Regions from separate parts of the Halomonas sp. 707B3 genome, predicted to be linked through region 1. Evidence: predicted binding sites of a transcription regulator. Region 1 holds the regulator's gene; each other region holds the start of a gene.
The links. Region 1 encodes sigma-54, which starts transcription at its own class of promoters, with help from an activator protein. Its sites were predicted from a motif close to TGGCACNNNNNTTGCTNT; they were not measured.
Positions count from the first base shown of each region.

Region 1 (10,639 bases):
GTAGCGCTTCCTCAACGGATGCCAGTAGTGCCTCCATTCGTGCCACGGTTGAAAAGGCGCTGGCTATTGCACGTTATACCGGGGAAGATCCCGCTGCAGGCCTCGCTGAAGCAGAGCTGATGGCGACCCATTTGCCAGACTTGAAGGTGCACTATCCGTGGCCGCTCTCAACCGATGAAGCGATTGACCTTGCCCTGCGCTGCGAACAGGCTGGCCGCGAGGTGGCAGGTATTCACCAGTCAGAAGGTGCCTCGCTCTCAAGCGGTGAGGGCGTGCGAGTATACGCCAATAGCCACGGCTTTTTGGGGACTCAAAAGGGGAGCAGTCACTCACTCTCCTGCATGCTGATTGCCCAAGATGAGCAAGGTATGCAGCGGGATTATGACTATACATCTGCGCGTAACCCGCAGCAGCTTCACCACCCAGAGGAGGTGGGGCGCGAGGCAGCAGCGCGAACGTTGCGGCGTCTAGGGGCGCGACGTCCCCCGACGGGTACATTTCCCGTGCTGTTTGATCCCTCCCTTGCTAGCGGCCTTATCGGCCACCTTATGGGTGCTCTGGCGGGCGGCGCGCTTTATCGAGAAGCCTCGTTTTTATGTGACCGCTTGGGTAGCCCGCTATTCCCCGATTGGTTTGGGTTAGAAGAGCGCCCGCTGGAAGTGGGAGCAACGGCTAGTTCACCGTTTGACGCGGAGGGTGTACAAACCCGTAGCAACCGGTTTATTGATCAGGGGCAGGTGGCGAGCTACATGCTCTCTGCCTACAGCGCGCGTCGTTTAGGAATGCAGTCCACGGGCAATGCGGGCGGCGCGCGCAACCTGCGCTTGTTAGCGCCGTTAACGCCGCGGGAAGAGCTGTTAAAACAGATGGGGCGTGGTATTTGGGTGACCGAGCTCATGGGGCAGGGTGTTAACGGCGTCACTGGCGACTATTCCCGGGGAGCGGCGGGTTTCTGGATTGAGAATGGCGAAGTACAGTACCCCATTGAGGAGTTCACTATTGCTAGTAACCTCAACAAGATGTTCGCGGGGCTGAGCGGTGTGGGAAGTGATACGGATACCCGTGGCAGTATTCACACGGGTAGCTGGCTGATTGATGCGATGACAGTGGCAGGAACCTAATCGACAGTGCTGGCTTGGTAAACTAGCTACTGGTCTTCGTCAAACCGTGCGTCGAATAGAGCTTCAATGGCATCTAGCGCCTGTTCGGCGTCGCTTCCTTCAGCGGCGACAGTAAGCTCGGTGCCGCAGGGGGCGGCCAGCATCAGCAGCGACATAATATTGGCGGCATCGGCTTTCTGCTGCTGCTTATAAACCACGATGTTCGCGGAAAACTGCTGGCCACATTTCACCAGTTTGGTGGCCGCGCGGGCATGAAGACCACGCTGGTTGGTAAGTGTTAAGGTTCTTTCGGGCACTCTGGTTCCTTTTTGCCGAGTGGGTCTTGAAACTTAGGTCTTAAAAAACTTAGGTCTTGAGAAGCTTAGGCCTTAAAAATTAGGTCCTGACACTCAGGGCGTGCTGGCAGCGGCGGGTGTGGTAACGCATGGCACCGCTGGCTCTTCGCTCAGCGTGTATTGTAACCCCAGCTCACGGTGTCTCAACTGTACTTCTCCGGTCTGTTTAACCAGCTTTTTAGCAAGCTGTTCGACCATATAAACAGAGCGGTGTTGCCCGCCGGTGCAGCCAATAGCCACGGTCATATAACTTCGCTGGCTATTTTGGTAAGCCGGAAGCCACTTTTCCAACCACTCCTGAATATCATTGGTCATTGCCTCGACCATTGGGTAGCTACTTAAAAACGCCACTATATTGGCATCACGCCCTGTAAATTGGCGCAGAGTAGGGTCCCAATAAGGGTTGGGCAGGCAGCGAACATCGAAGACTAAGTCGGCATCCATGGGTACGCCGCGTTTGTAGCCAAACGACTCAAACGTCAGCGTTAGCTGATCTTTTCGCTGGTGGGCGACTTGATCAGTAATGCGGCGTCTCAGATCATGCACGGATAAGCGCGACGTATCGATCAACAAGTCAGCGAGATCGCGAATTTCAAGCAGCGTCTCTTCTTCTTTATTGATGGCCTCTTCCAACGTCATTTCGCTATCCCGGGTAAGGGGATGGCGACGGCGGGTGGCTGAGTAACGCTCCAAAAGAATGCGCGCATCCGTGGTCAGATAGATGACCTGAAAACGAATTCCTCGCTGGCGTAGTTCTTCCAGTAAAGCTGGGAGGCGTTCAAGCGCCGTAGGAAGGTTGCGCGCGTCAATGCTCACTGCTAAGTGAGTGCGCTCGCCTTGCTCACGTAGTTCATCAACTAATGAGCCCAGCAGCATGGCGGGTAAATTGTCGATAGCGTAGTAGCCAAGATCCTCTAGCGCTTGTAAGGCGATAGATTTACCGGACCCTGAACGGCCGCTAATGATCACCAGTTGCATAGCGTCTCTCTTGGCTTGCATAGGAGGAAATTATCGCTGCGTGCAGTGGCCACCGCCCATAAAGCCTAGGCGGCTTGTTCGCGAATCTTGGCGGTAATAAGTGCTAAGAGTTCGCGCTGACTATCGGCTTTACGCAACTGCTGACGCGTATGGGCGTCGTTCATAATAGTAGCCACTTGGCCAAGCAGTGCTAGGTGGGTGTCATCTGCCTCTTCTGGTACCAGCAGCACAAACACAAGATCCACCGGGTCGCCATCAATGGCGTCGAAGTCTACTGGCTCAGCAAGCTTTAAAAAGCCAGCAATGGGTGCGCTACAGTGAGGACTGCGAGCGTGGGGGATGGCAACCCCGTTGCCTATCCCCGTACTGCCTAGTCGCTCGCGGCCAATGAGGCGGCTAAACACCTCTTGGCTATCTAGGCTGGGTGTATTTTGGGCGATAAAGGTGCTGAAAAACTCCAGCACCCGTTTTTTGCTGCCCCCGGGAACGTCATAAAGCACGCGCTCCGGGGGGAGGATGGTTTCCAACGTCATTGAGTTAACGCACACCAGCGCCCTGGGCGCGAGCTTGTGCTTTTTCCTTATGTTTAACGAGTTGACGATCGATTTTGTCTGCTAGCGCATCAATAGCGGCATACATGTCGTTATCAAGCGCTTCGGCGTGAAGGTCTGCACCGGCAGCGTGCAGTGTGCAGGCTGCTTGCTGGCGCTCCTTCTCAACAGATAAGGTCACTTGCACCGTGGTAATGTTGTCGTAATGGCGTTCAACGCGTTCCAGCTTTTCGTTAACGTAGTCACGCAAGGCGTCAGTCAGTTCAACGTGATGACCAGTGATGTTTACTTGCATTGACGTGCTCCTTATCCATCGGACTGTACTTCGATTGTAACCCTTTTTACGCTATTGCAAAGCCCTTGCGTTGAGTTTGTTCATACTTACCGTTTAACTAGCGTAAACGACGGCGCTCACTTGACGAGGGAATGCCCATTGACTCCCGGTATTTTGCGACAGTACGCCGTGCAACGCTAATGCCCCCCTCTTCAAGTAGAGTCACCAAGCGGCTATCGGAGAGCGGTTTTCCTGAGGGCTCATCCTGAATCAGCTTTTTGATGCGGGCACGAATGGCTGTGCTGGAGTGGCTGTCGCCGCCGTCTTGGCCGCTTACCTGGCTTGAGAAGAAGTACTTAAGCTCGAAAACGCCCCGCGGCGTGTGAATAAATTTCTGCGTGGTCACACGAGATATGGTGGATTCGTGCATCTCTACCGCTTCAGCAATATCCGCTAAAATCAGCGGTTTCATTGCTTCTTCGCCATGCTCCAGAAAGCCAATTTGGCGTGCAATAATTTCACGCCCAACTCGTAGCAGCGTGTCATTGCGACTCGATAAGCTTTTGATCAGCCAGCGGGCTTCTTGGAGGTGCTCTTTGAGGAACTGGTTGTCTTGGCTTTTGTCTGCGCGTTTGATCAAGCTGGCGTAGTCGGGCTGTATACGCAAGCGTGGTAGTGCTTCTGGATTGAGCTCTAAATGCCAGCCTTCATTGTCATGCCGAACGACTAGGTCGGGGGTGATGTAGCTGTCGTCGGTAACGCCATAGGTGCTCCCAGGGCGTGGGTCAAGGCTGCGAATTAAACGGATGACATCGTCAAGCTGCTCGTCATCAAGGCTTAAACGGCGCTTGAGAAGCCGCATATCGTCTTTGCCTAATGCTTCCAAAAACTGGCGAACCAGCCGCTTGGCGGGCATTAGCAGCGGGGTGTCCTCGGGTAGTGAGGCGAGTTGCAGCATCAGGCATTCACGCAGGTCTCGGGCAAAGACGCCGGTGGGCTCAAATTGCTGCAAGCGCAGCAGGGTATTTTCCACTTCCCGCTGGCTTAAGCTGTCATGGCCTTGGGCTTTTAATCCTTCCCGAATGTCATTAAGCGGCTGGGTGAGATAGCCGTTGGCATCCAGCGCATCAATCAGGCTTTCCGCGATGGCGTATTCTCGCGGGCTAAAGTCTGTCATGGCCAGTTGCCATAGCAGGTGGCCATGTAGGCTTTGTCCAGCGGCTTGGCGCTCGAAGTCGGGGCCTTCACTGCTGCCACCCAGGCTGCCTATGTCTTGATAGGTATCTGACCAGTCACTGTCGACGGAGAGTTCGTTGGGGATGCTCTCGGACCACTCAGCCTCTTGAGGCTCACTGACAGCCTGCTCGCCAAACTCATCTTCTTGCTCAAGCATGGGATTGGCATCTAGCGCTTGCTGAATTTCTTGACGAAGGTCCAGCGTCGATAGCTGAAGCAGGGCGATAGCCTGCTGCAGCTGAGGTGTCATGGTCAGCTGTGTGCCGATACGCAATTGGAGAGAAGCTTTCATGACCATCTGAGAACCACTCGTTAATCAGAAAGCTCCACCCTAGAGCGAGTTATGGCTTGGTGCAAGTGCAATAAGCATGCCACTAAAAGAAATGCTTCTGCAGGTCACTGTTTAAAGGCGGAAATCGGCGCCTAAATAGACATCTCGAACCTTCTGGTTGTTGAGGATTTCCTGGGCGTTTCCACTGGCAATGATGTGACCGTCGCCAACAATGTAGGCAATATCACAAATATCCAGCGTTTCACGAACGTTATGGTCGGTGATCAATACACCAATGTGGCGTTTCTTTAACGCTCGAATGATAGTTTTAATTTCCCCAACGGAAATCGGGTCAACCCCGGCAAAAGGTTCATCCAGCAGGATAAAGGCCGGTTCGGTGGCCAAAGAGCGGGCGATTTCAACACGGCGGCGTTCGCCCCCAGAAAGACTCATGCCTAAGTTGTCGCGTATATGAGTGATGTGAAAATCTTCAAGTAGTAACTCAAGTTGTGCTTCCCGGGCGCTTCGATCAAGCTCTTTGCGTGTCTCTAAAATGGCCATAATGTTGTCGGCCACGGAGAGCTTGCGGAAGATGGAAGCTTCCTGGGGTAGGTAACCAATCCCTGCCATGGCGCGTTCATGCATAGGAGCATGAGTGAGGTCAAGGTCGTCAATGCCTACTTTGCCCGCATCCGATTTGACCAACCCCACAATCATATAAAACGAGGTGGTTTTACCTGCACCATTAGGGCCAAGTAGCCCAACCACGCTACCTTGAGTGATTTCCAGATTAATATCTTTAACCACACGGCGGCGCTTATAGCTCTTCGCTAAATGATGGGCGTAGAGCGTTTTTACTGGTGTGGGTTCTGGGGATGTTGATGCTGCCACGTGGCCACTTCCTATTGTTCGGGCTGAAGGGTCATACGAATACGCTGATTTTCACTGCCGCTAACGTCAGAGCGTGCTTGTACTACTTCTTGATCGATAAAGTACTCTAAACGTCCACCTTGGAAGTGATCTCCTTGCTGGGTCAGCTCAGCTTGGTCAATCAGCTCAACCCGGCGTTCGGAAACGTGATAAATAATCCGACGCGCCCAGCCTTCTATAGGGGTTTCTTGGTCTTCAATTTGGTTACGCAAGTAAGCACGCTCGCCCGTAGCGATGGCGCGAGACAACTCGCCAGCATCGTTACGCTGAATTTCGACACGCTCGCCGCGTAGCTGCATATTGCCTTGGCGAATGTCAACGTTACCGGTGTACACGGCTGTCCCTGCTCGTTGGTCAAGGTCTAACCGGTCGGCCTCCACATGAATGGGCGCTTGGTTTTGTGCCGCTACAGGCAGTGCAGTCGTGACAAGCGGCACGGCTAGGGCAAAAAGTGCAGTGCGGATTAGAGCATTCATCGCGACTCCTAAGGGGAACGGGTGGCCGGCGGATGAACGCCGCGCACGTTGTTGGTTAAACGGACTTGGCTGTCATCCAGCCATACATCCATTCGAGAGGCTTCCATACGCTGAGGGGGCTGCTGCAACACTACGTGGGTGTCGCTCCAAGCATGCCGGGTGGTCCCGTCGTAGTTTAATAGTTCGGTATCAAGCTGCCACCCCTCTTCAGGCGCTAGTAGCCGCGCGGAGCCTGCCAATGTTAATGCTTGGGTTTCGGTATTGAGGGTGCCAGTGTTCGCCGTGGCGAGCCACTCACGTTGTTCGCTATCAAACAGCGTGGCACGGGGTGACAGCACGTCAGTCATTGCCGTTTGCGGAGTATGCACCAGCCGTGGGGTTACCAGAGACTGCTGAATAGTGCCTGTTTCGCCAAATAGGGTAATTTCGGCATTCTCTAATACGTGCCCAGGTTCCTGGGCACGAGCTTCAGAGTCAATCTCAGTCTCCTGGGGGCCGCGAGGGTCTAGCCAAACCAGCACGCCGCCTAGGGCGATGACCATTGCCGTGATCCAGCCCCGTTTTCTTACCCTAAAGCGCATTATGACTGTCCGTGCAGATACGTATCGAGTACGGCATCCCAGTGCCCTTGAGACGTTAGGAGCGTATCGCAAATTTCACGCACAGCCCCGTGTCCGCCAAGGCGTTCAGTGATCCAGTCGGCATGGGTGTGCATGTAGTCCGGAGCATTGGGGACCGTAATACCGACACCGGAGCGCTTGATCGGAGCAAGATCAGGTAGGTCATCTCCACAGTAGGCGACCTGTTCTAAGGTGATATCAAGCCGCTGACAAAGCGCTCTCAGGGTAGTGAGTTTGTCTTCACAGCCCTGGTGCACGTGAGTGATTCCTAAGGCAGCAGCGCGCTGGCTCACCATAGGTGAATCACGGCCGGTAATCAGCGCCACATGGATGCCGACACGCTTGAGTAACTTCAGGCCATGACCGTCCTGGGTGTGAAACGCTTTGATTTCGATACCGTCAGCCTGAAAATAGAGACGGCCGTCAGTAAGTACACCGTCTACATCAATCGCAAGCAGTTTTACGCGGCGAAGCCGGTCGAGTAGTGCATCAGGTAGGGCCATAAAGCCTCCATCATCTATTGCCAAAAAAGCAGTATAAAGTCGTTAAATAACGCCGCTGGCAAGCAGGTCATGCATATGCAGCGCGCCGATGGGGCGCTGCTGTTCATCAACAACAGCCAGTGCAGTGATACGGTTATCTTCCATAATGCGCACCGCTTCGGCAGCTAGTATGTCTGGACCAATGCGCTTGCCGGGGCGCGTCATTACGTCATCTACCTGAACATCGCGCAGGTCGTGGTATTGGTCTAGCGTGCGACGCAAGTCGCCGTCGGTATAGACCCCGGCAAGACGGCCTTCGCTATCCACCACGCAGGTAAAGCCCAGCCCTTGGCGGGTTATCTCAAGTAGTGCATCGCGCAGCGGGCTGCCCAGCGCTACTTGAGGGAGCCGTGAGCCATCGTGCATTAAGTCGCTAACACGCAGTAGTAAGCGCTTACCGAGGCTGCCGCCAGGGTGAGAGAGGGCAAAGTCTTCAGCGGTAAAGCCCCGTGCTTCCAATAGGGCAACAGCAAGGGCGTCGCCTAGGGCAAGGGCGGCGGTGGTGGAGCTGGTGGGTGCTAGGTCAAGCGGGCAGGCTTCTCGTTCTACACCGCTATCCAGGTGGGCGTCTGAGTGCTGTGCAAGAGTGGAGCCTGGGCGGCCAGTCATACTGACCAGCGGTGTGCCAAGACGCTTGAGTAGCGGAAGTAGGGCCGTTACTTCAGCGGTTTCACCGGAGTTAGAGAGTGCCAAAACCACATCGGCGCGGGTAATCATGCCCAAGTCGCCATGGCTGGCTTCACCTGGGTGAACAAAAAAGGCTGGAGTGCCTGTGCTGGCTAGGGTGGCTGCGATTTTGCCGGCGATATGACCTGACTTTCCCATGCCGGTGACTACCACGCGTCCCTGACAGGCAAGCATAAGCTGACAGGCGTGGTCAAAGCCTTCATCTAGCTTGGCTTGCAAGCCCCCAATAGCCGCTTGCTCGATTTGCAAGGTGCGCAGCGCACTTTCACGCAGTTGGCTGGGTGTGGAGAGTGGCTGACGCATGGCGTGTCTCGTTTCATGATGTGAATAGGTGACTAGTAAGAATAACATCTTGAAGCAGTGTTTAGCTAAAGCATGCAGCAAGTACCCGCGGTATTAGCGAGTTCTATTGACGAATGGTTTGTACGGCAATAATTTGCGCGACTGTTACTAAGAGTAGCGTTAGGATACGATGTTCGATAATATTTCGAAAACACTGTTTTCTAAACTGCCCCGCGCCCAGTCGGTTTATACTGACGCGTTCTGGCAACACGATGAAGGTCAATCAGCTTATGACGGATGTTCCCTTCATACAGGTTGAAGATGTTTACTTTTCCCGTGGAGATAACGATATCTTCCGTGGCGTTAATATGACCATTCCGCGTGGCAAAGTCACCGCCATTATGGGGCCAAGCGGCACGGGTAAAACAACGCTATTGAAGCTTATTGGTGGCCAATTAACGCCAGACCGTGGGCGGATTTTAATTGATGGGCAGGATGTTCACCGCCTGTCACGCAAGGCGTTGTTTACGCTACGTAAGCGCATGGGAATGCTGTTTCAGAGCGGCGCGCTGTTTTCGGACTTAGATGTTTTCGAGAATGTGGCCTTCCCGCTGCGGGTGCATACTGACTTGCCCGATACCATGATTCGCGACTTAGTGTTGCTAAAGTTGCAGGCAGTAGGGTTGCGGGGGGCAAGGCATTTAACTCCCGCTGAGCTATCAGGGGGTATGGCGCGGCGGGTGGCATTAGCGCGGGCAGTCGCACTTGACCCTGAGTTAATCCTTTATGATGAGCCATTTGTAGGCCAGGACCCTATCTCTATGGGCGTGCTGGTGCAATTGATCAAGCGGCTCAATCAGGCGCTGTCGCTGACCTCGGTAGTGGTCTCCCATGATATCAAGGAAACGCTGAGTATTGCCGACTACCTCTACCTGATTGCGGATGGGCAGGTGGTGGCGCACGGCACTCCGAGCTCGCTAGAGGTGAATCAAGACCCTCGTGTGAGCCAATTTATGCACGGCGAGCCAGATGGTCCGGTGCCGTTTCACTATCCCGCAGAGACGCTCTACCGGGATATTCTCGGTCACGATTTAGCACTTAAGGCAGGGTAGATGCAGTCTAAATTTTCTCACTACACGGCGCGGGTTACCCGCCTGGGTCGGAAAGGGTGCGATGTGGTCGAGGCCCTGGGGCGCGCCACGGTGTTTCTCGCCCAATCGGCAGTGGGCGTGCCTTCTCGAGAAGGGTGGTCGCTTTGGTTGCGTCAAATGCACTTTGTTGGTGTGCTGTCGTTGGCCATTGTGCTGGTGTCAGGGCTGTTTATTGGCATGGTGCTGGCGCTTCAGGGATATACCATTTTGGTGGATTTCGGCGCCGAGCAGGCGCTGGGCCAAATGGTGGCGCTTTCGCTACTACGTGAGCTGGCCCCTGTAGTGGCAGCACTGCTGTTTGCCGGGCGGGCAGGGTCTGCATTAACGGCTGAAATTGGCCTGATGAAGGCCACCGAGCAGCTCACCAGTATGGAAATGATAGGGGTAGACCCGCTGCGACGCGTGGTAGCTCCAAGGCTGTGGGCAGGCTTTGTGGCGCTGCCTATTCTTACTGTGGGCTTTAGCGTGGTAGGCATCTGGGGTGGCTACTTGGTGGGCGTAGAGTGGCTGGGCGTGTTTGAGGGCTCTTATTGGAGCAATATGCAGGCCAGCGTGTCGTTCATCGATGATATCGGCAATGGCATGATCAAGAGCGTGGTGTTCGCGCTGGTGGTGACCTGGATTGCTGTGTTTCAGGGTTATGACCTAGTACCAACCTCTGAGGGGATTTCTCGAGCTACCACCCGTACGGTGGTCTACTCCTCGTTAGCGGTGCTAGGGCTGGATTTCGTTTTAACCGCCGTTATGTTCGGCGGCCTTTAAGGGTGGAGTAATGTCATGAAGCGCAGCAAAACCATGGAGTTTGGCGTTGGCCTGTTTATGTTGGCTGGCATCATAGGGCTGGTATTTCTCGGCCTGCGAGTCAGCGGCTTAACGCTCTCAGCGCCCTCTGATACGTTCCGTCTTGAGGCAAACTTTGCCAACATCGGCGGTTTGAAACCGCGTGCACGCGTTACCATGGCGGGTGTCACGGTGGGCCGGGTAGAGGCAATAGAGTTGGATACTGAGTGGTATGATGCCCGCGTGACGCTAAGCCTTAATAGCGAGCTTGAAGGCCAGCTTTCTCAGGACACCACCGCTGCGATATTGACAGCAGGCCTGTTGGGTGAACAGTACATTGGCTTGAGCGTAGGCGGCGCGCCCGACGTGCTAGAGGAGGGCGATGTTATTCGCGATACGCAGTCT
Region 1 is NZ_JAMZBE010000005.1:42,712-53,350, reverse strand. Features, by position in the region: gene pmbA (metalloprotease PmbA) at 1-1,121, shown strand, start outside; gene BIS10_RS01640 (HPr family phosphocarrier protein) at 1,148-1,417, opposite strand; gene rapZ (RNase adapter RapZ) at 1,511-2,434, opposite strand; gene ptsN (PTS IIA-like nitrogen regulatory protein PtsN) at 2,500-2,967, opposite strand; gene hpf (ribosome hibernation-promoting factor, HPF/YfiA family) at 2,972-3,280, opposite strand; gene BIS10_RS01620 (RNA polymerase factor sigma-54) at 3,378-4,793, opposite strand; gene lptB (LPS export ABC transporter ATP-binding protein) at 4,899-5,657, opposite strand; gene lptA (lipopolysaccharide transport periplasmic protein LptA) at 5,669-6,172, opposite strand; gene lptC (LPS export ABC transporter periplasmic protein LptC) at 6,181-6,753, opposite strand; gene BIS10_RS01600 (HAD family hydrolase) at 6,753-7,295, opposite strand; gene BIS10_RS01595 (KpsF/GutQ family sugar-phosphate isomerase) at 7,338-8,324, opposite strand; gene BIS10_RS01590 (ATP-binding cassette domain-containing protein) at 8,594-9,415, shown strand; gene mlaE (lipid asymmetry maintenance ABC transporter permease subunit MlaE) at 9,416-10,216, shown strand; gene mlaD (outer membrane lipid asymmetry maintenance protein MlaD) at 10,232-10,639, shown strand, end outside.

Region 2 (8,403 bases), on a different contig from region 1:
TAAGTTTCTCCCGGTGGTGCTAAACCGTGAAATTGAGCTCGCCCGGCGCTCGGAGAAGTGTTTTGCTCTGCTCATGGTGGATATTGATCACTTCAAATCAATTAATGACACCCATGGCCATGATGCTGGCGATAACGTACTGCAGCAGGTAGCCAGCATTCTTGACCGCTCGACCCGAGGCGGCGACTACGTGTTTCGTATGGGCGGTGAAGAGTTTCTGATTGTGCTGGTGGATACGGATCAAGACGGCAGCCGTCTGTTTGCCGAACGGCTGCGCCATGCGGTGGCCAAAGAGCCGATGTTAGCCGCTGCCGATACGTTACTGAACGTCACTGTGAGCGTCGGGGTTACGCTTCATGATGGCCACCCAGACTACCAACGCTCGATGCAGCGCGCCGACCAAGCGCTGTACCAAGCGAAGCGCAGCGGGCGTGATCGGGTGGTGGTTGCCGCTGTCACTGAGTAATATCGCGGTAAGCGCTAGGTTTTGGCGATGTTACCCACGGAGAACACTATGTTGATGCGCCGTTTTATGCTGTTAACCGCACTGCTGTTCATGAGCACGCCGCTGATGGCGACTCATCATGGCAGCGACCACTCGGATGCCATGGAAGGCCACTCCTCTATTGAAGTGGCGCAACCCTGGACCCGTGCAACGCCGCCGGGGGCCGGGGCGGGCGGTGGCTTTGTTACTCTCACCAATCATGGCGATGGCGATGACAAGCTGCTAGGGGCGACTAGCCCGCTCACCGAGCGTGTCGAGATTCATATTATGGAGATGGACGGCGATGTGATGCGCATGGCACCCCTGCCCGGTGGCATTGAGATACCGGCAGGAGAGAGTGTCACGCTAGCGCCGGGCGGTTTGCACTTGATGTTTATGGAACTAGGCTCACCCATTGTTGAGGATGAGCCCGTCCCTGTGACGTTGGAATTCCAGCACGCCGAGCCGATGGAAATTGAGCTTCAGGTGCTGCCAGTGGGTGCCTCTCCGGAAGGGAGCCACCATGAAGGTGCCCATGATCATGGGCACGCGGCGCACTAAGTCGGCCCATCGCCCTGTTAGCTTTGGCGAGCGGGGCGTTCCTGAAGTGGTCGCACGATCAGCCAGTCGATGATCAGCATCACGATCAAAGACGCCCCAACGAGCGGAAACAGCACGCCGCCAATCACGAGAAGGGCGATCAGCCCACGAAACACGCGTTTATCGGTGGGCAAGGGCGGCACGCCCATGGCACCTGATGGGCGACGCTTCCACCACATCACGCCTGCGGCCACGCACATCACGATGATGGCGATGCATACCGCCAGCAGGAAAAGCTGATTGATAAGCCCAAACTCCTGCCCCAAGTGAACGTTAATCCCAAACTCCAGCCAGCGGCCTAGCGGGCCATAGTCGGCGTAGCTCATATCGAGCAGCGGCTCACCGCTATATTGATCAAGGTGAATCACCCGCTGCTGGGTTAAGTCATCGGGATAAATCGAACCGGTATACACCCCGGCAGCCGTGTTGGGCAGATTGACCGTGTAGCCCTGTTGTAGGCCCAGCGCTTCTAACTGAGCCACGGCGTTGTTCAACCCAATGCGCGGGGCAGGAACGGCAGGCTGTATGGATTCTGGCACTCGCGCCTGCTCCAGCGACCAGCTGGTGTTGCCCTGGTCGCTTAAATAGGCGTTGGACATCGGTACGTCCACCCGAACGCCAGCCGGGTAGCCAAAGTTATTGCCGTTGGCCCATTCGTTCACCTGTGCACCCCAAACGCCCGACCACGGCATGCCGGTAAGGGCCAAAAACACAATGAACCCACCAATAAAGATACCCAGCACCGCGTGCAGGTCGCGCCAGAACACTCGGCTTTTGGGTTTGCCGCGCACGCTCACCACGCCGCCCCTGCCGTTGCGCGGCCACCAGAGATAAATGCCGGTGGCGACCAACAAAATCGACCAGCCCGCGGCAATCTCAATCAGCTTGCGCGGGGTTTGCCCGAAGAACTTGAAGCTATGCAGGTAGCGAACGGTCCACATCACCGTGCCCCGGTCATCCAACGAACCAAGCACCTCAGCCGTATAGGGATTGACGTACACGGCCAGCCGTTCGCCGGTTAGTGAGTTAACGGTCACTTCCGCTGAGCTTCCCGGGGTGGCGGGCGAGGTGTATGTCACCGCCGTGCCGGGGTAATCCTGCAGTGCCGAACTCACGAGTGAGGCGGCAGGCTGGGTGGTCTGCTGAACTTCCACGCGCTTGAGATCTGAATGAATCAGCGCATCCAGCTCGTCATCGAATAAATACAGCGCCCCGGTCAGCGAGAGCGCGATTAAAAAAGGCAGGACTAACAGGCCTGCATAAAAATGCCAGCGCCAAACAGCGCGATACAAGTCGAGCGACGCAAGGCGTCTTGATGGAGAGGCAGGCATGATCATTCCTATCTAGGTCGCGAGCGGGCCCGCTTGAAAAGCAGTAGAGGGTAGCGGAAGGGGGAAAAACGTAAAGAGCTACCGAGAGTGACATGGTGTCACTGCCATAAGCGCTAATTAGGTGCATTGTGATGGCTATATGCACATATTTGGTGCGCTGGAGGGCTGGGCAAGAGGGTTGAGGCTCAAAAAAAGGTCTTTATGACGGTAAAAAAGCGCCTTTCACCATTTTGGCGCATTCTTTGCATTTATAAGGCAATGATGAATCCACCAGAAAGCGACAGCGCCCCATGATGTTGAGCGAACTCGCCCCACCCGCTGCTGGTTCCGGCCACCGCTTTGACGCCGAGCGCCGTTGGGCCGCCTCGCTGGCCCTGCGTTTTGCCAACCGCGATGGCGTGACTCGGTTAGTGCAAGCGCGTCACCAAGGGCCGTTACGGGTACAGCGCCCCTTCTACCCAGAAGGCAGCCAGGAAGCGTGCCACGTTTACGTATTGCACCCGCCCGGCGGGCTCGTGAGCGGTGATGCGCTAACCATCCGCGCTCATATCGAGCGCGAAGCCCATGCGCTGCTCACCACACCCGCTGCCAATAAGCTCTACAAAGCCGACAGCCAAGGCGTGGCCTGGACACAGCACACCGAGCTGACGGTAGAAGAGGGCGGCACCTTAGAGTGGCTACCCCAGGAAACCATCGCGTTTAACGGCTCAAAGGGCACTCAACGCACCCATATTGCGCTGCAGGGCAATGCCCGCTGCCTAGGCTGGGAAGTGATGGCACTCGGCCGCCCGGCCAGTGATCTGCCCTATGTCACGGGGCGCATCGAACAGCACTTTCGCTTAACCCTGGATGGCAAGCCGCTATGGCTTGAACGCCAGCCGCTGGACCCCGCGCACCCACGCTTTGCGGGCCGCTGGGGGCAGGGCGGCGCCACGGTGCAGGCCACGCTCTGGGCGGTGGGTATTGACGATGCCGCTGCGGCCATTGAAGCACTGCGTGAAGCGCTGCCGGATAACCCCCGCTGGGCGGTAACCGTGCGCCACGGCGTACTGCTGCTGCGCTATCTAGGCACTTCTCGTAACGAAGCCTGGGCGCTGTGTGAGCAGGCCTGGCACCTGCTACGGCCGCGCTGGGTCGAGCGCGAAGCGCACACGCCGCGCATTTGGCTAACTTAATTGGCAACACGCTGATAACGCTGGAGACACTCCATGGAACTGACCCCACGAGACAAAGACAAGCTGATGCTGTTTACCGCCGCCCAGCTTGCCGAGCGCCGCAAAGCGCGTGGTTTAAAACTGAACTACCCCGAAGCGGTAGCGCTGATCAGCTTTGAGATTATGGAAGGCGCGCGAGATGGCCGCAGCGTGGCGGATTTAATGAGCTACGGCCGCGAAATCCTCACCCGAGACGACGTGATGGAAGGCGTGGCGGAGATGGTCGATGAAGTACAGGTGGAAGCCACCTTCCCCGACGGCACCAAGCTGGTCACCGTTCACACGCCGATCAACTAATCATCCACCGTTAGGAGAGCGCCATGATTCCAGGACAGTATCAGTTACAAGAGGGTGATATCGAGCTGTGCGCGGGTCGCGAGCGTATCACCGTGGAGGTGGCCAACACCGGCGACCGCCCCATTCAGCTTGGCTCCCACTACCACTTTGCTGAAGCCAACCCCGCGCTGGTGTTTGACCGCGATAAAACCCGTGGCTACCGCCTGGACGTCGCCGCCGGAACCGCTATCCGTTTCGAACCCGGCCAAACACGCGAAGTCACGCTGATTCCGTTTGTCGGCAAGCGGGAAATCTACGGCTTCCGTGGCGATGTGATGGGGCCGCTCGATTAGCCAACGGATTAATAAAGAACAACCGACGGTAGGGCGGGCATCGGTTGGGTGACTGTCTGCGCCATGGATGGCGCAGTCAAGCTTACAGGGATGTATTCACAGCGTGTCACACAGACGATGGCCGCCCAGCACTGGACTCAACGCTTGAGGCAGAGGCAAATATGAAACCGGTAAATAAGATCAGTCGGCAAGCCTACGCCGATATGTACGGCCCCACCGTAGGCGACCGCGTGCGCCTGGGCGACACCGAGCTGTGGATCCAAGTCGAAAAAGACGCCACCCACTACGGTGAAGAAGTGAAGTTCGGCGGCGGCAAAGTCATCCGCGATGGCATGGGCCAAAGCCAGCGCCAGGATGCCACGGTGATGGACACCGTGATCACCAACGCGCTGATTTTAGACTGGTGGGGCATCGTCAAAGCCGATGTAGGGCTGCAAAACGGCCGCATCGCCGCCATCGGCAAAGCAGGCAACCCCGATACCCAGCCTGATGTGGAAATCGTGATTGGCCCCGGCACCGAAGTGATTGCGGGCGAAGGCAAAATCCTCACCGCAGGCGGCATCGACGCCCACATCCACTTCATCTGCCCCCAGCAGGTCGAAGAAGCGCTGATGAGCGGTGTTACCACCATGCTGGGCGGCGGCACTGGCCCCGCTACCGGTTCCAACGCCACCACCTGCACCCCCGGCGAGTGGCACATTGGCAAAATGCTTCAAGCGGTAGATGACCTGCCCATGAACATCGGCCTGCTCGGCAAAGGCAACGCCAGCCTGCCGGAAGGGCTCGAAGCGCAGTTGGAAGCGGGCGCGATGGGTCTCAAGCTGCATGAAGACTGGGGCACCACCCCCGCCTCGATTGATACCTGCTTAAGCGTGGCGGAAAAGTACGATGTGCAGATCGCCATCCACACCGATACGCTCAACGAATCCGGCTTCGTGGAAGACACCCTTGCGGCGTTTAAAGAGCGCGGCATTCACACCTACCACACCGAAGGCGCAGGCGGCGGCCACGCCCCAGATATCCTCACCGCTTGCTCCAAAGAGTACGTGCTGCCGTCCTCCACCAACCCCACGCGGCCCTACACGGTGAACACCATCGACGAGCATCTCGACATGCTCATGGTCTGTCACCATCTGGATCCCAATATCCCCGAAGATGTCGCCTTTGCGGATTCACGCATTCGTCGCGAAACCATCGCCGCCGAGGATATCCTCCACGACCTGGGCGTGATCTCGATGATCGCCTCCGACTCCCAGGCCATGGGTCGCGTAGGTGAAGTCGTCTGCCGCACCTGGCAAACCGCCCACAAAATGAAAGTGCAGCGCGGCCTGTTGCCGGAAGATGAAGCGTTAGGGGCCGACAACCTGCGCGCCAAGCGCTATATCGCCAAGTACACCATCAACCCCGCCATTACCCATGGCATTGCCCATGAAGTCGGCTCGATTGAAGTCGGTAAGCTAGCGGATTTGGTGCTGTGGAAGCCCGCTTTCTTTGGCGTCAAACCCGCACTGATTCTGAAAGGCGGCATGATTGCCGGGGCACCGATGGGCGACCCCAACGCTTCCATCCCCACGCCGCAGCCGGTGCACTACCGCCCCATGTTCGGCACCTTTGGCCGCGCCGCCAGCCAAACACGGCTCAACTTTGTCAGCCAAGCGGCGATTGACGCGGGCATTAAAGAGCGCCTTGGCTTACAAAGCACGCTTTCCGCCTGTAAGAACGTGCGCGGCGTGCGTAAAAAAGATATGAAGCTCAACGATGCCTGCCCAGAACTCACCGTCGACCCGCAAACCTACGAAGTGCGCTGCGACGGCGAACTGCTCACCTGCGAACCCGCGACCGAGCTACCGCTGGCGCAGCGGTATCACTTGTTTTGAATGTAGGGTATACCCCACGTGACACGAGAGCCGGGAGCAGCCCGTAGAGAGGGTCTTTTGCCATGGATGGCAAAAGTAGCGTACAGGGATGTATTCACAGCGCCCTCTCGTAGGGCTGCTCCCGGCGAGCCTCAAAGGCTATACCAGGACGATATCGATGTTGAAACTGATTGAACGCCTCGGCCCCATAGATGAGGGCACCGCCAGCGACACGCTGACACTGCCCTTTGAGCTACGCATTCGCGGCCGCTTAAAAGCCGAAAGCGACAGCGGCCAGCCGCTGGGGCTGTTTCTGGATCGCGGCCCCGTGCTGCGCGATGGCGAAGGCCTGAAAGCCGAAAACGGCAAGATCGTGCGCATTTGCGCCGCTATCGAACCCGTGGTGACCGCGCGAGTGAGTACTGGCTTACCGCTGGCCCGGCTGGCGTACCACCTCGGCAATCGCCATGTGCAGCTGGCGCTGGGTGAAGACGAGCAGGGCGGCTGGGTGCGCTTCCCACCCGACCACGTCCTCGAAGAGCTGGCCGAGCTGCTGGGTGCCACACTTGAGCACCACAACGCCACCTTCGACCCCGAACCGGGCGCCTACAACCAAGTGGGCGGTGGGCATTCGCACGGTCATTCACACAGCCACGGCCATGGGCACGCTCATTCCCACGACCACGACCACGACCACTCGCATGAGCACCACCATGCCCACTGAACAGCCCTCAGACCTCGCCCTGCTAGGGCTGATGCAGCTCGTCAGTCCCGCGCTGCCCATTGGTGCCTTCGCCTTTTCCCAAGGGCTAGAGAGCGCTTTTGAACTGGGCTGGGTGAGTGATGAGCCCAGCCTCTCTCAGTGGCTATCCGGCGTGCTGGAAGATGGCATAAGCTGCTGTGAGCTGCCGCTGATCGAGCGGCTATATCGCGCTTTCGAGGAGCAAGATGGCACTGCTGTGGCAGAGTGGGACGACTGGCTGGCCGCCACCCGTGAAACCGCTGAACTCGCCGCTGAAGACAGCCGCTTGGGTGCATCGCTGAAGCGGCTGCTGGGGAGTCTCGACCTATTACCCAAACATGAAGGGCTGCCTAGTGAAGACTCACTCACGCCCTTGCTACCGGTGCAGGCAGGCTATGTGACCCTATTTGCCTGGGCGGCCTACCAGCGCGGCATCCCTGTGCGTCAAGCGCAGCTCGGCTTTAGCTGGGCGTGGCTGGAAAACCAGCTCGCGGTGGCCTGTAAAGCGCTGCCGTTGGGCCACACTGCTGCCCAGCGAATTATCGAGCAGTTACGTGGCGAGCTGGTGAGTGCCGTTGAGAAGGCCCAGCGGCTAGACGATGACGAACTCGGCCCCGCGCTGCCCGGTGTGGCGCTGGCCAGCGCCCTACACGAAACCCAATATTCCCGTTTGTTTAGAAGCTAATGAGCGTTGTTATTTAGGAGAAAACCATGACTCACTGTTTACGCGTTGGCGTGGGTGGCCCGGTCGGTTCAGGTAAAACCGCCCTGCTCAAGCAGCTCTGTACCGCACTGCGCGACCACTATGACATTGCCGTTGTCACCAACGATATCTATACCCGCGAAGACGCCGATTTCCTGCTCAAGCACGATGCGTTGCCCGCCGACCGTATTCTCGGCGTAGAAACCGGCGGCTGCCCGCACACGGCGATTCGGGAAGATGCCTCGATGAACTTAGCGGCGATTGATGAGCTACACGCCCGTCATCCCAAGCTGGAGCTAGTGCTGGTGGAGTCCGGTGGTGACAACCTTTCCGCCACGTTTAGCCCCGAGCTTTCTGATTTAACGCTCTACGTGATCGACGTGTCGGCAGGCGACAAAATTCCCCGCAAAGGCGGTCCCGGCATCACCAAATCCGACCTGCTGATTATCAACAAAATCGATATTGCCGAGCAGGTCCACGCCTCACTGGAAGTGATGGAGCGCGACTCGAAAAAGATGCGCGGCGAGCGCCCGTTCGTGTTCACCAACCTCTACGATGGCGTCGGGCTTGAAGAGATCATCCGCTTTATTCTCGATAAAGGCATGCTGGACGAGCGTCGCCCAAGGGCCGCTGTAACACATTAAACGGAAGTAGATATAGGTATAATTAGAAGGTATAATTAGCAGATATAAAAAACTGCCCAGCTTTGATGGTATGAAAGGCTGGGCAGTTGCAGTTGTTTAGGTGAGATCCTGCCAAAACGGGCCATCCCTGGCCACCACATTTCTACAATGAACTGATAAGCTGTTGATATCCTTAACTCATGTTATGTAAAGGTGTTTTG
Region 2 is NZ_JAMZBE010000130.1:114-8,516, reverse strand. Features, by position in the region: gene BIS10_RS14700 (diguanylate cyclase) at 1-466, shown strand, start outside; gene BIS10_RS14695 (copper chaperone PCu(A)C) at 515-1,045, shown strand; gene BIS10_RS14690 (PepSY domain-containing protein) at 1,063-2,415, opposite strand; gene BIS10_RS14685 (urease accessory protein UreD) at 2,706-3,590, shown strand; gene ureA (urease subunit gamma) at 3,624-3,926, shown strand; gene BIS10_RS14675 (urease subunit beta) at 3,950-4,258, shown strand; gene ureC (urease subunit alpha) at 4,420-6,135, shown strand; gene ureE (urease accessory protein UreE) at 6,293-6,838, shown strand; gene BIS10_RS14660 (urease accessory protein UreF) at 6,828-7,541, shown strand; gene ureG (urease accessory protein UreG) at 7,568-8,203, shown strand.
Region 2: a site for sigma-54 is predicted at 2,647-2,664, ahead of BIS10_RS14685 (urease accessory protein UreD). Genes of this name have one in related genera too.

Region 3 (10,639 bases), on a different contig from region 1:
CCGGTGTGGATGATGCGCCAAGCCGGCCGCTACCTGCCGGAGTACCGCGCCAGCCGCGCCGACGCAGGCAGCTTTATGGACCTGTGCCGCAATCATGACCTGGCTTGTGAAGTGACCCTGCAGCCGCTAGAGCGCTACCCGCTCGACGCCGCAATTCTGTTTTCGGATATTTTGACCATCCCCGATGCCATGGGGCTGGGCCTCTACTTCGAAACCGGTGAAGGCCCCAAATTCAGAAAAACCGTCCGCACGCCGGAAGAAGTAGCGGCGCTGACGGTGCCAAACGCCGAGCGCGACCTGGACTACGTGATGCGGGCGGTATCCACGATTCGCCGCGAGCTGAACGGCCGCATGCCGCTGATCGGTTTCTCCGGCAGCCCCTGGACGCTGGCGACGTATATGGTGGAAGGCGGCTCCAGCAAGGATTTCCGCCACCTAAAAACCATGCTGTATGACACGCCGGACACCATGCACCAGCTGCTGGATACCCTGGCGCAAGCGGTCACTGACTACCTGAATGCGCAGATTCGTGCCGGTGCCCAGGCGGTACAGATTTTTGATACCTGGGGCGGCGCGCTCTCCACGCCTGCTTATTTAGAGTTCTCGCTGCGCTATATGGAGCAGATCGTTTCCGGGCTGATCCGCGAACACGACGGCCGCCGCGTGCCGGTGATCCTGTTCACCAAAAACGGCGGCCAGTGGCTTGAACACATTGCTTGCGCCGGTGCCGACGCGCTGGGTATCGACTGGTCGACCGAGCTTTCTGACGCTCGCGCCCGCGTAGGCCATAAAGTCGCCCTGCAGGGTAATTTAGACCCCAACGTGCTGTTTGCTCGCCCTTCGGCCATTCGCGCCGAAGTGGCCCGCGTGCTGGAGAGCTACGGCCACGGCCCGGGCCACGTGTTCAACTTGGGCCACGGCATCAGCCAGTTCACCAACCCCGATCACGTCACCGCCTTTATGGAGGCGCTGCACGACTTAAGCCCGCAGTACCATCAGGGCATTCCGACCCAAACGAACGACCAATGCCCAGGAGCCAAGCAATGAGCGACTTACGCGACGACCAGTGGTTTACCGAAGTCTTTGATAGCCACGGCAGCGCTTTCTCGCTGAAAATCACCGAAAAACTGCTGGATGTGCAGAGCCCCTACCAGCACCTGGAAGTGTACGCCACCGAAACCTACGGCAACCTGATGGTGCTGGATGGCTGCGTGATGCTGACCGATCGCGACAACTTCCTCTACCACGAGATGATTGCCCACCCGGCGCTGTTCACCCACCAAGACCCCAAGCGGGTGGTGATCATTGGCGGCGGCGACTGCGGCACGTTGAAAGAAGTGCTGCGCCATCCGGGCGTTGAAAAAGTCACCCAGATCGACATCGATGAAGAAGTGACCAAGGCCTCCGAGCGCTTTTTCCCGTCACTGGTAGAAGCCAACAGCGACCCCCGCGCCGAGCTGCTGTTTGCCGACGGCGTGAAATGGGTCGACGACGCCGCCGACGAGAGCATCGACGTGCTGATCATCGACTCCACCGACCCGGTAGGCCCTGCAGAAGGCCTGTTCAAAACCGACTTTTTGAAGCGCTGCCACCGCATTCTGAAAAGCGGCGGCGTCATGGTGCAGCAGAGTGAGTCACCGCTGTACCACAGCGGCTCAATCATCCGCGAACTGCGTAACGACATGCGCGAAGCAGGCTTTGATAGCGTCGCCACCCTGCCCTTCCCCCAGCCGGTGTACCCTTCCGGCTGGTGGAGCGTGACGCTGGCAGGCAAAGCGACCAACGTTGAAAGCTTCCGTGAAGAGGCTGCCGCCAGCCACGAAATGCCGCTACAGTACTACACAGTAGATGCCCACCGTGGTGCCCTGGCGCTGCCGCCCTTTATGCGTAAAGCCTTCGCATAACCTCGCGGTAACGACATGCATCAGGCCGGGCTCTGCCCGGCCTTTTTTATGCGCAGGAGTTGCTGCGCTCGACGTTAAGGAATAATAAATGACTACAACGCGTTGGTTAGGATTGGGAATCACTCTGTTAGCACCCGCTCTATGGCTACCTGCCACGGCCATGGCCGATACCCTTGAGGCCATTCAAGAGCGCGACAGCGTGCGCTGCGGCGTTAACGCGGCCCAGCCCGGCTTTTCATCGCTGGACGATAACGACCAATACCGCGGCCTGGACACCGATGTGTGCCGCGCCATTGCCGCTGCCGCGCTAGGTGATGCCAGCAAAGTCAATTTCGTACCGTTAGACTCGGTGGAACGTTTTGCCGCGCTGCAGTCTGGCGAGGTGGACGTGCTCTCCCGCACCACCACCTGGACCTCTAGCCGCGACACCACACTAGGGATGAACTTCACTGGCGTCAGCTACTACGACGGCCAGGCGTTTATGGTGGCCAGCGACCTCGGCGTACAGAGCGCAAAAGAACTGGATGGGGCGGCTGTTTGCACTCAGTCAGGCACCACCAGCGAACTAAACCTTTCCGACTACTTCCGCATTAACAACATGACCTATGATGCGGTGGTGTTTGATTCACCTGAACAGTCGATTGCGGGCTTCGAAGCAGGCCGCTGCGATGTATTGAGCTCGGATGCCTCGCAGCTCTACGCCCAGCGCATTCAACTGGCCGACCCCAATATGGCCGTGGTACTACCGGAGATCATCTCCAAAGAGCCGCTTGGCCCAGCAGTGCGCCAAGGCGATGACCAGTGGTTCAACATCGTGAAGTGGTCGCTGTTTGCCATGCTGAATGCCGAAGAGCTGGGCGTCAGCCAAGCCAACGTGGATGAGCAGCTAAGCTCAGAAAACCCCGATGTGATGCGCCTACTTGGGCAAGATGGCGATTTTGGTGAAGCCATGGGCCTTTCGTCAGACTGGGCTTACCAAATCGTCAAACAGGTGGGTAATTACGCGGACATTTATGACCGCAACGTGGGCGCGGACTCTGATTTCAACATTGCGCGCGGCCTGAACGCTCTGTGGAAAGATGGTGGCATTCAGTACGCGCCGCCCATTCGCTAACACGCTAAGCGACTAGCCACCGACCTCCGCCAGCGGCTGCGCACCAAAAAAGCGCATGGCGTAGCTGCTGGCCTACTTTTTTGCACCACTACCTTCGTCAAATCCGCTGATTTTACGTTGAAAAGCGCTGAATTTGACGGCATATCTTTCTTGGCACCTTCCTTGCTAGCTTTTAATGATGCATCACCATGCATAATGACATTAAATCGAGGAAGGGGAACAAACATGATTAATAAGAAACACCTGGTACTGCTGGCCTCCGCTGGTGCTATTACCCTCGCCGGTGTTGCCACCGCGCAAGCCGATACATTAGAAGATACCCGCGAGCGCGGTGCCGTACAGTGTGGCGTCAGCGACGGCTTACCAGGTTTTTCCGCCCCAGACGATAACGGTAACTGGCAGGGCCTGGACGTTGACGTATGTCGCGCCGTAGCCGCAGCAGTACTGGGCGACGCAGACGCCGTCAACTACATTTCCTTGAACGCCGTTGAGCGCTTCACTGCCCTTCAGTCCGGCGAAGTGGATGTCCTTTCTCGTAACACCACCTGGACGACCACCCGTGACACCACGCTAGGCCTAAACTTCACTGGGGTGACCTTCTACGACGGCCAAGGCTTCTTGGTGTCTCGTGACCTGGGTATCTCCAGTGCTTCGGAGCTGGATGGCGCGGCTATTTGTATCCAGTCCGGTACCACTACTGAGCTGAACCTGGCGGACTACTTCCGTGCCAACGGCATGGAGTTTGACCCCATCGTTTTCGATACTTCTGAGCAAACGGTAGGCGGCTTCCAGGCTGGCCGCTGTGACGTACTAACCTCTGACACCTCTCAGTTGGCCGCTCTGCGCATCCAACTGGACGACCCGGCTGGCGCCATGATTCTGCCCGACGTTATTTCGAAAGAGCCGCTGGGCCCGGTAGTACGCCAAGGCGACGACCTGTGGTTTAACATCGTGAAGTGGTCGCTGTTCGCCATGATCAACGGTGAAGAGTACGGCGTCACCAGCGAGAACGCTGAAGAGATGCTCAGCTCTGAGAACCCGGACGTTGCTCGCCTGCTCGGCCAGGACGGTAACTACGGTGAAGGCATGGGTCTTGAAGCCGACTGGGCTTACAACATCCTGAGTCAAGTAGGTAACTACGGTGAAAGCTTCGAGCGCAACGTAGGTATGGGTTCACCGCTAGAAATCGAGCGCGGTGTTAACGCCCTGTGGAACCAAGGCGGCTTCCATTACGCACCGCCGATTCGCTAAGCGTCTCGCTTGACCCCGGCCCGCCACCCTTCTTGGTCATGGCGGGCCATTTGATTGACCTTCCGTATCGCGGAGACGCCACCCATGTCCGTAAGACCTAACGCTCGCCCCGCTGGCCAAAAGCCACCGTTCTGGCGAGACCGCGCCAAACGTGCGCTCATCTTCCAATGTCTGCTGATTGCCGCTGTCATCGCCTTTCTGTTCTATATCGTCGGCAACGTGCAAGACAACCTCTCCTCTCGGGGTATCACCACAGGCTTTGGTTTCCTGAGTAATACCGCCGGTTTTGGGATCGTACAGAGTCTGATCGACTACTCTTCCCAAAGCACCTATGGCCGTACCTTTTTCGTTGGCCTACTGAATACGCTACTGGTGGGCGGGTTAGGCGTGATCGCCGCCACCATCATTGGTTTTATTGTCGGTATCGCTCGCCTATCGCCCAACTGGCTGATCGCCAAGCTGGCCGCGGCGTATATCGAAACGTTCCGGAATATTCCGCTTCTGCTGCAGATTTTCTTTTGGTATTTTGCCGTGCTGCGCACCCTGCCAAGCGCCAGGGAAAGCCTTGCCTTTGGGGAAGCGTTTTTCCTCAACGTGCGCGGACTGTATCTACCAGAACCGCTGTTTGAGTCCGGTTTTGGGCTAATTCCCGTGACCTTTGTGATCGCCATTGTGGCCAGCATTGCGCTGGTGATTTGGGCGAAGCGCCGCCAGGAAGCCACGGGGAAACGTATTCCTGCCTACTGGATCTCCTTTGCGCTGATTTTTGGCTTGCCGCTGTTGGTTATGTTTGTGACTGGCGTGCCCGTCACTTGGGAAATGCCCGAACTGCGTGGCTTTAACTTCCGCGGCGGTATTACGGTGATTCCCGAGTTCCTGGCGCTATGGTTTGCACTATCGATCTACACCGCCTCGTTCATCGCCGAGATCGTGCGCTCAGGCATACAGGCCATTTCTCATGGCCAAACCGAAGCGGCACAGGCCCTGAGTCTGCCGCGTAACCTAGTGCTGCGTTTGGTGGTCATTCCCCAGGCGTTGCGGGTCATTATTCCCCCGCTGACCAGCCAGTACCTGAACTTGATTAAGAACTCGTCGCTGGCCACCGCTATTGGCTACCCAGACCTCGTGTCGGTGTTTGCGGGTACCACGCTGAACCAGACAGGCCAAGCCATTGAGGTCATTGCCATGACCATGGCGGTCTATCTGACGATCAGCCTGCTGGTATCCATGTTTATGAACTGGTTCAACGCCCGCGTGGCGCTGGTTGAACGCTAGGCTGAGGCGAGGAGCCATACATGATTCATAACCAAACCGTGATTGAGCAGCGACCAGCGCCTAGTAGCTCTGTTGGGGCTGTTGCTTGGCTGCGCACCAACCTGTTTAACGGCCCGATTAATACTATTTTCACCTTAGTCGGCCTCTATATTCTCTACCTGTTGGTGGTACCGACCGTGCAGTGGGCGTTTATCAACGCCGACTGGGTAGGCACTACCCGCGACGACTGCTCTCGCGAAGGCGCCTGCTGGGTATTTATCAACGCCCGTTTATCCCAGTTTATTTACGGCCTGTACCCCAGCGAGGAGACCTGGCGCGCCAATATCGTGTTCGCCATGTTCTTTACCCTGATTGGCTGGCTGGCCATACCCCGCCTGCCCTTCAAGCGCTGGGTTGCCGTCTTTGCGCTGGTGGTCTTCCCAGTTCTGTCGTTTGTACTGCTTTACGGCGGCTACTTTGACCTTCCCCAAGTGCCTACCCACCGCTGGGGTGGCCTGATGCTGACGCTACTGTTAGCCACGGTGGGCATGGTGGGCGCGCTGCCTATCGGCATCGTGCTGGCCTTGGGGCGACGCTCCAACATGCCGATCGTCAAAAGCTTCTGCGTGGTGTTTATCGAGTTCTGGCGCGGTGTGCCGCTGATCACCGTGCTGTTTATGGCCTCGGTGATGCTGCCGCTGTTCCTACCCTCTGAAATGAATGTAGACCGCTTAGTGCGGGCACTGGTCGGCTTAACGCTGTTCCAGAGTGCCTATATGGCCGAGGTCATTCGCGGTGGTTTGCAGGCGATACCCAAAGGCCAGGAAGAGGCCGCGGCAGCGCTCGGCATGACTTACTGGAAGCGCATGGGGCTGATCATTCTTCCCCAAGCGCTGAAGATGATGATTCCCGGCATCGTGAATACGTTTATCTCGCTGTTTAAAGACACCACCCTGGTCATGATTATCGGGCTATTTGACCTTTTGGGGATCGTGCAAGCGGCACTGGCCGACTCACGCTGGCTCGGCTTCTCGTTGGAAGGCTACGTGTTTGCCGCCTTCATGTTCTGGATCTTCTGTTTCAGCATGTCGCGCTACAGTCAGTACCTAGAACGCAAGCTGCACACCGGCCACAAGCGCTAACGCCGCTTTCATTAACGATTTTTAGCAGGATAGTGACATGACTCAAGCAGCCACCAACAACCCTGGCACCAGTACGTCTGACCTGATGGTTGAAATGCGCGACGTCAACAAGTGGTACGGCGATTTCCACGTGCTGCGCGATATTAACCTAGAGGTAAAACGCGGCGAGCGAATCGTTATTTGCGGGCCTTCCGGCTCTGGCAAATCCACCATGATTCGCTGTATCAACCACTTAGAAGAGCATCAGAAAGGCGAGATTACGGTAGGCAGCGTGCCGCTGACCCAAGATGTTAAACGCATCGAGCAGATTCGCCGTAGCGTCGGCATGGTGTTCCAGCACTTCAACCTGTTCCCTCACCTCACGGTGCTAGAGAACTGCTGTATCGCACCGATGTGGGTGCAGAAGAAGCCCCGCAAAGAGGCCGAAGCCATGGCCATGCAGTACCTGGAGCGGGTGCGCATTGCCGAGCAGGCCAAAAAGTATCCCGGCCAGCTCTCTGGCGGCCAGCAGCAGCGCGTCGCGATTGCCCGCTCGCTGTGTATGCACCCGGACGTCATGCTGTTTGACGAGCCCACCTCGGCCCTTGACCCGGAAATGATCAAGGAAGTGCTGGACGTCATGGTGGAACTGGCCGAAGAAGGCATGACCATGCTCTGCGTCACCCACGAGATGGGCTTTGCGAAAACCGTTGCCGACCGCGTGATCTTTATGGACCAAGGGCAAATCATTGAAGAGAACGCGCCTGAGCCGTTCTTCAACAATCCGCAGTCCGAGCGCACCCAGCTCTTCTTGAGCCAGATTCTGGGCCATTAACACAACGGATAGCATCACTGGATGCTAAATCTGGGCCTCCTATGAGGCCCATTTTTATGTTTAAACTCGATCCAATAACGTCACAACAAGTGAGCCACCATGGAAAAGCTATTTATTGACCGCGCGCCGCAGCCCATCGCCCCGTTCTCACACGCCTGCCGGGTGGGCGATCTGGTCTTCATCACCGGCCAAATGCCCACGGTGCCGGAAACCAACGAGATGCTGCTCGGCACGTTTACCGAGCAAACCCACCGGGTGATGCAGAACCTGGCCATCGTGCTGGAAGAGGTCGGCAGTAGCTTCGAATACGTGGTTCAGTCGCGGGTCTTCATCACCAATATGGGCCACTTCGATGAAGTGAATCAGGTCTACGCCAGCTACTTCCAACAACCGTTGCCCACCCGCACCTGCATTGGCGTGACCGGGCTTGCGGGCGGAGCGGATGTCGAAGTCGATATGATCGCCTGGATTCCTCCCAAAGCGGGCGCTTAACCACCCACGAGCGTAATGCTGGCAGGCAGTAGCGCAGGCTGCTCCCGATGCTGCGTCAGCGGCTTGCCCGCCAGCGCCGTGAGCAGAATTTGCAGGGGGTCGCCGTGGCTGACCACCAGCACCGTTTCCCCCTCAAAGCGCTGCTCTAGCGCGTCCAATGCGGCGCACATCCGTGCAGCTACCCGGCTGACCGGCTCAACCTGCCACTGGGTATGGTCTGCACTCTGCGCATCAAAGGCCCACACCTCTGGGTAATAGCTATCGGCCTGGCCATCCAGCTCACCAAAATGGCGCTCTCGTAAGCGCTCCTCTTGTTGCATGTCCAGCGCGAACGCCTCCGTCACTCTGGCGGCAGTGTGCGTGGTGCGTAAAAAATCTGAATGTACCACCCGCGTCGGCTCCGGCCAGCGCCACTGCGCCAGCACATCCACCAACTGCTGTTCACCCTGTTCAGAGAGCCCATAATTCGTAAGCCCCCGCTCGGGGGAGCTGATAATTTTCCGCTGGGCGTTAGCCTGGCTATGTCCATGGCGCATGAGTAAATAGCGATTTCGCCAATGATAATTTGTACGCAGTAAGTCCATTGTCACCTCTCAAAAACCGTGTTTGACCAAACACCGAACGATTGCCATGGTTAAAGGGTAATCAACGACATGGAGGACGTACGACGATGACCACCTATATCGTGGTAGCTGACGCCGCCCGCGCACGTATTTTTACCCGTGACGCGCTCAATCTCGCCGAGCAAGAGAGCTTGGTACACGCAGCCGGCAGGCTGCATGAAGGTGACTTGATCACTGACCGCCGCGGGGCTGATGTCCATGAATCAACGTCAACGTCGTCGCGCTCATCTGGCGAAGAGGGGGCTGCCTCTCAGCATGAGAACGAGCTGTTTGCTAAAGAGGTCGCCCAACGCCTGTATAGCGCCCGCGTGAGTAACAGCATGGAAAAACTGATTATGGTCGCGCCGCCCAAGTTTTTAGGGCTACTGCGAGAAAAGCTTGATCACCCTACCCAAAAGCTTGTGACGCACACGCTCTCAAAAGATCTTAGCAAGGCGTCGATGGCAGATATTCAAAGCGCCGTGAGCGATCTGCGCTAATCAAATCAACACTTTCTTACTCTTTTATTAAAGGCATGGTGGCTCTCGCCGATAGCTAACGTCGAACTTTAGTGTACGTGGCACCCGCGTACTGATTCCAAACGACGTTGAGAGCGACCATGTTTTCATCTCTGCGAGCCCGCATACTGCTAGCCGCACTCACTGCCATCACCCTTGCCCTGATCGTCAATGGTGTTGCCAGCTACTACACAGTCCAGCAGCACAATACCCAACAGGTAGCACGCAACCTAGACGCTGTAGTACGTGGTAACAGTAGCGCCCTACATGAGTGGATGGCATCCCGTAGCACCATGCTGAACGGTATGGAGGAAGCTATCTCCAGCAATGACCCACGTATTGCCTTGCGTCAGTTGACCACCTCTGGCGATTTTATGGCAACCTACCTGAGCTTGGCTGATAGCGGAGAGACCATTTTTTTCAACGGCTGGGAGCCACCCGCCGATTTTGACCCACGAGAGCGACCTTGGTACCAAGCCGCCGCTGCCGCGCAGGATACTATTGTCACCGCGCCGTATGTCGATGCCCAAAGCGGCGACTTAGTCGTGACCTTTGCCCGCCCGTTTTACCAAAATAACCAACTTCAGGCGGTAGTAGGTGCTGACGTCAATATTCGCGATATGGTCGCGATCGTGCAAGACATCTCGCCTACTCCTTCAAGTTTTGGCTTTCTGACTACCGGCGATGGATCGCTAATCGCCCATCCCAACAGCGAGCTAGCGCTAGAACCCACCACTGTTTTAAGCGATGAATTAAACGCCGCCTATATCGAGCAACTTGCTAACACCAAGCAGCCACAGCAGATGCAGTTAGAAGGAAGCAGTAAATTACTGCTGAGCCGCCCAATAGGCGGCAATAGCGACTGGCAGCTTGTGGTAGCACTGGATGAAGCGGAGGCCACCGCAGGACTACGCGCCATTGCCACCACATCTATTGTTACCCTATTGATCGTTGCAGCCATTACCGCTGTGGTATTTGGGCTGCTGCTGTCGCTACTGTTGCGCCGCCTGCTGGGGGTGCGCAACGCGATGGATAACATCGCCTCCGGCGAGGGCGACCTCACCCAGCGTCTGCCAGAAGAAGGCAACGACGAAGTCACTCAAATCGCTAGCGCCTTTAACCGCTTTGTTAACAAAATGGAGCACGTCTTAATCGACGTGCGCACCAGCAGCGAATCGGTGCACCACGCCGCTAACGAGATTGCCATGGGTGGCCAGGATCTCTCGCGCCGTACGGATAACGCCGCCTCGAGCCTGCAGCAAACCTCAGCCTCGGTCGAAGAGATCACCAGCACCGTGCAACATACGGCGGCCTCTGCTCAGGAAGCCAACAAGCTCTCCCACGCAGCCACCGAAGTCGCGAAAGAGGGCGGTCAGGTGGTGTCGAACGTGGTCACCACCATGGAAGACATCTCCGACGCTTCCAACAAGATTGGCGACATCGTCACGTTGATGAACAGCATCGCTTTTCAAACCAATCTGCTGGCACTGAACGCCTCGGTAGAAGCAGCAAGGGCAGGCGAGCAAGGCCGCGGCTTTGCCGTTGTAG
Region 3 is NZ_JAMZBE010000068.1:4,729-15,367, reverse strand. Features, by position in the region: gene hemE (uroporphyrinogen decarboxylase) at 1-1,047, shown strand, start outside; gene speE (polyamine aminopropyltransferase) at 1,044-1,904, shown strand; gene BIS10_RS10555 (amino acid ABC transporter substrate-binding protein) at 1,993-3,018, shown strand; gene BIS10_RS10550 (amino acid ABC transporter substrate-binding protein) at 3,244-4,269, shown strand; gene BIS10_RS10545 (amino acid ABC transporter permease) at 4,354-5,544, shown strand; gene BIS10_RS10540 (amino acid ABC transporter permease) at 5,565-6,665, shown strand; gene BIS10_RS10535 (amino acid ABC transporter ATP-binding protein) at 6,751-7,479, shown strand; gene BIS10_RS10530 (RidA family protein) at 7,579-7,971, shown strand; gene BIS10_RS10525 (histidine phosphatase family protein) at 7,968-8,507, opposite strand; gene BIS10_RS10520 (host attachment protein) at 8,642-9,073, shown strand; gene BIS10_RS10515 (methyl-accepting chemotaxis protein) at 9,193-10,639, shown strand, end outside.
Region 3: a site for sigma-54 is predicted at 3,170-3,187, ahead of BIS10_RS10550 (amino acid ABC transporter substrate-binding protein). Genes of this name have one in related genera too.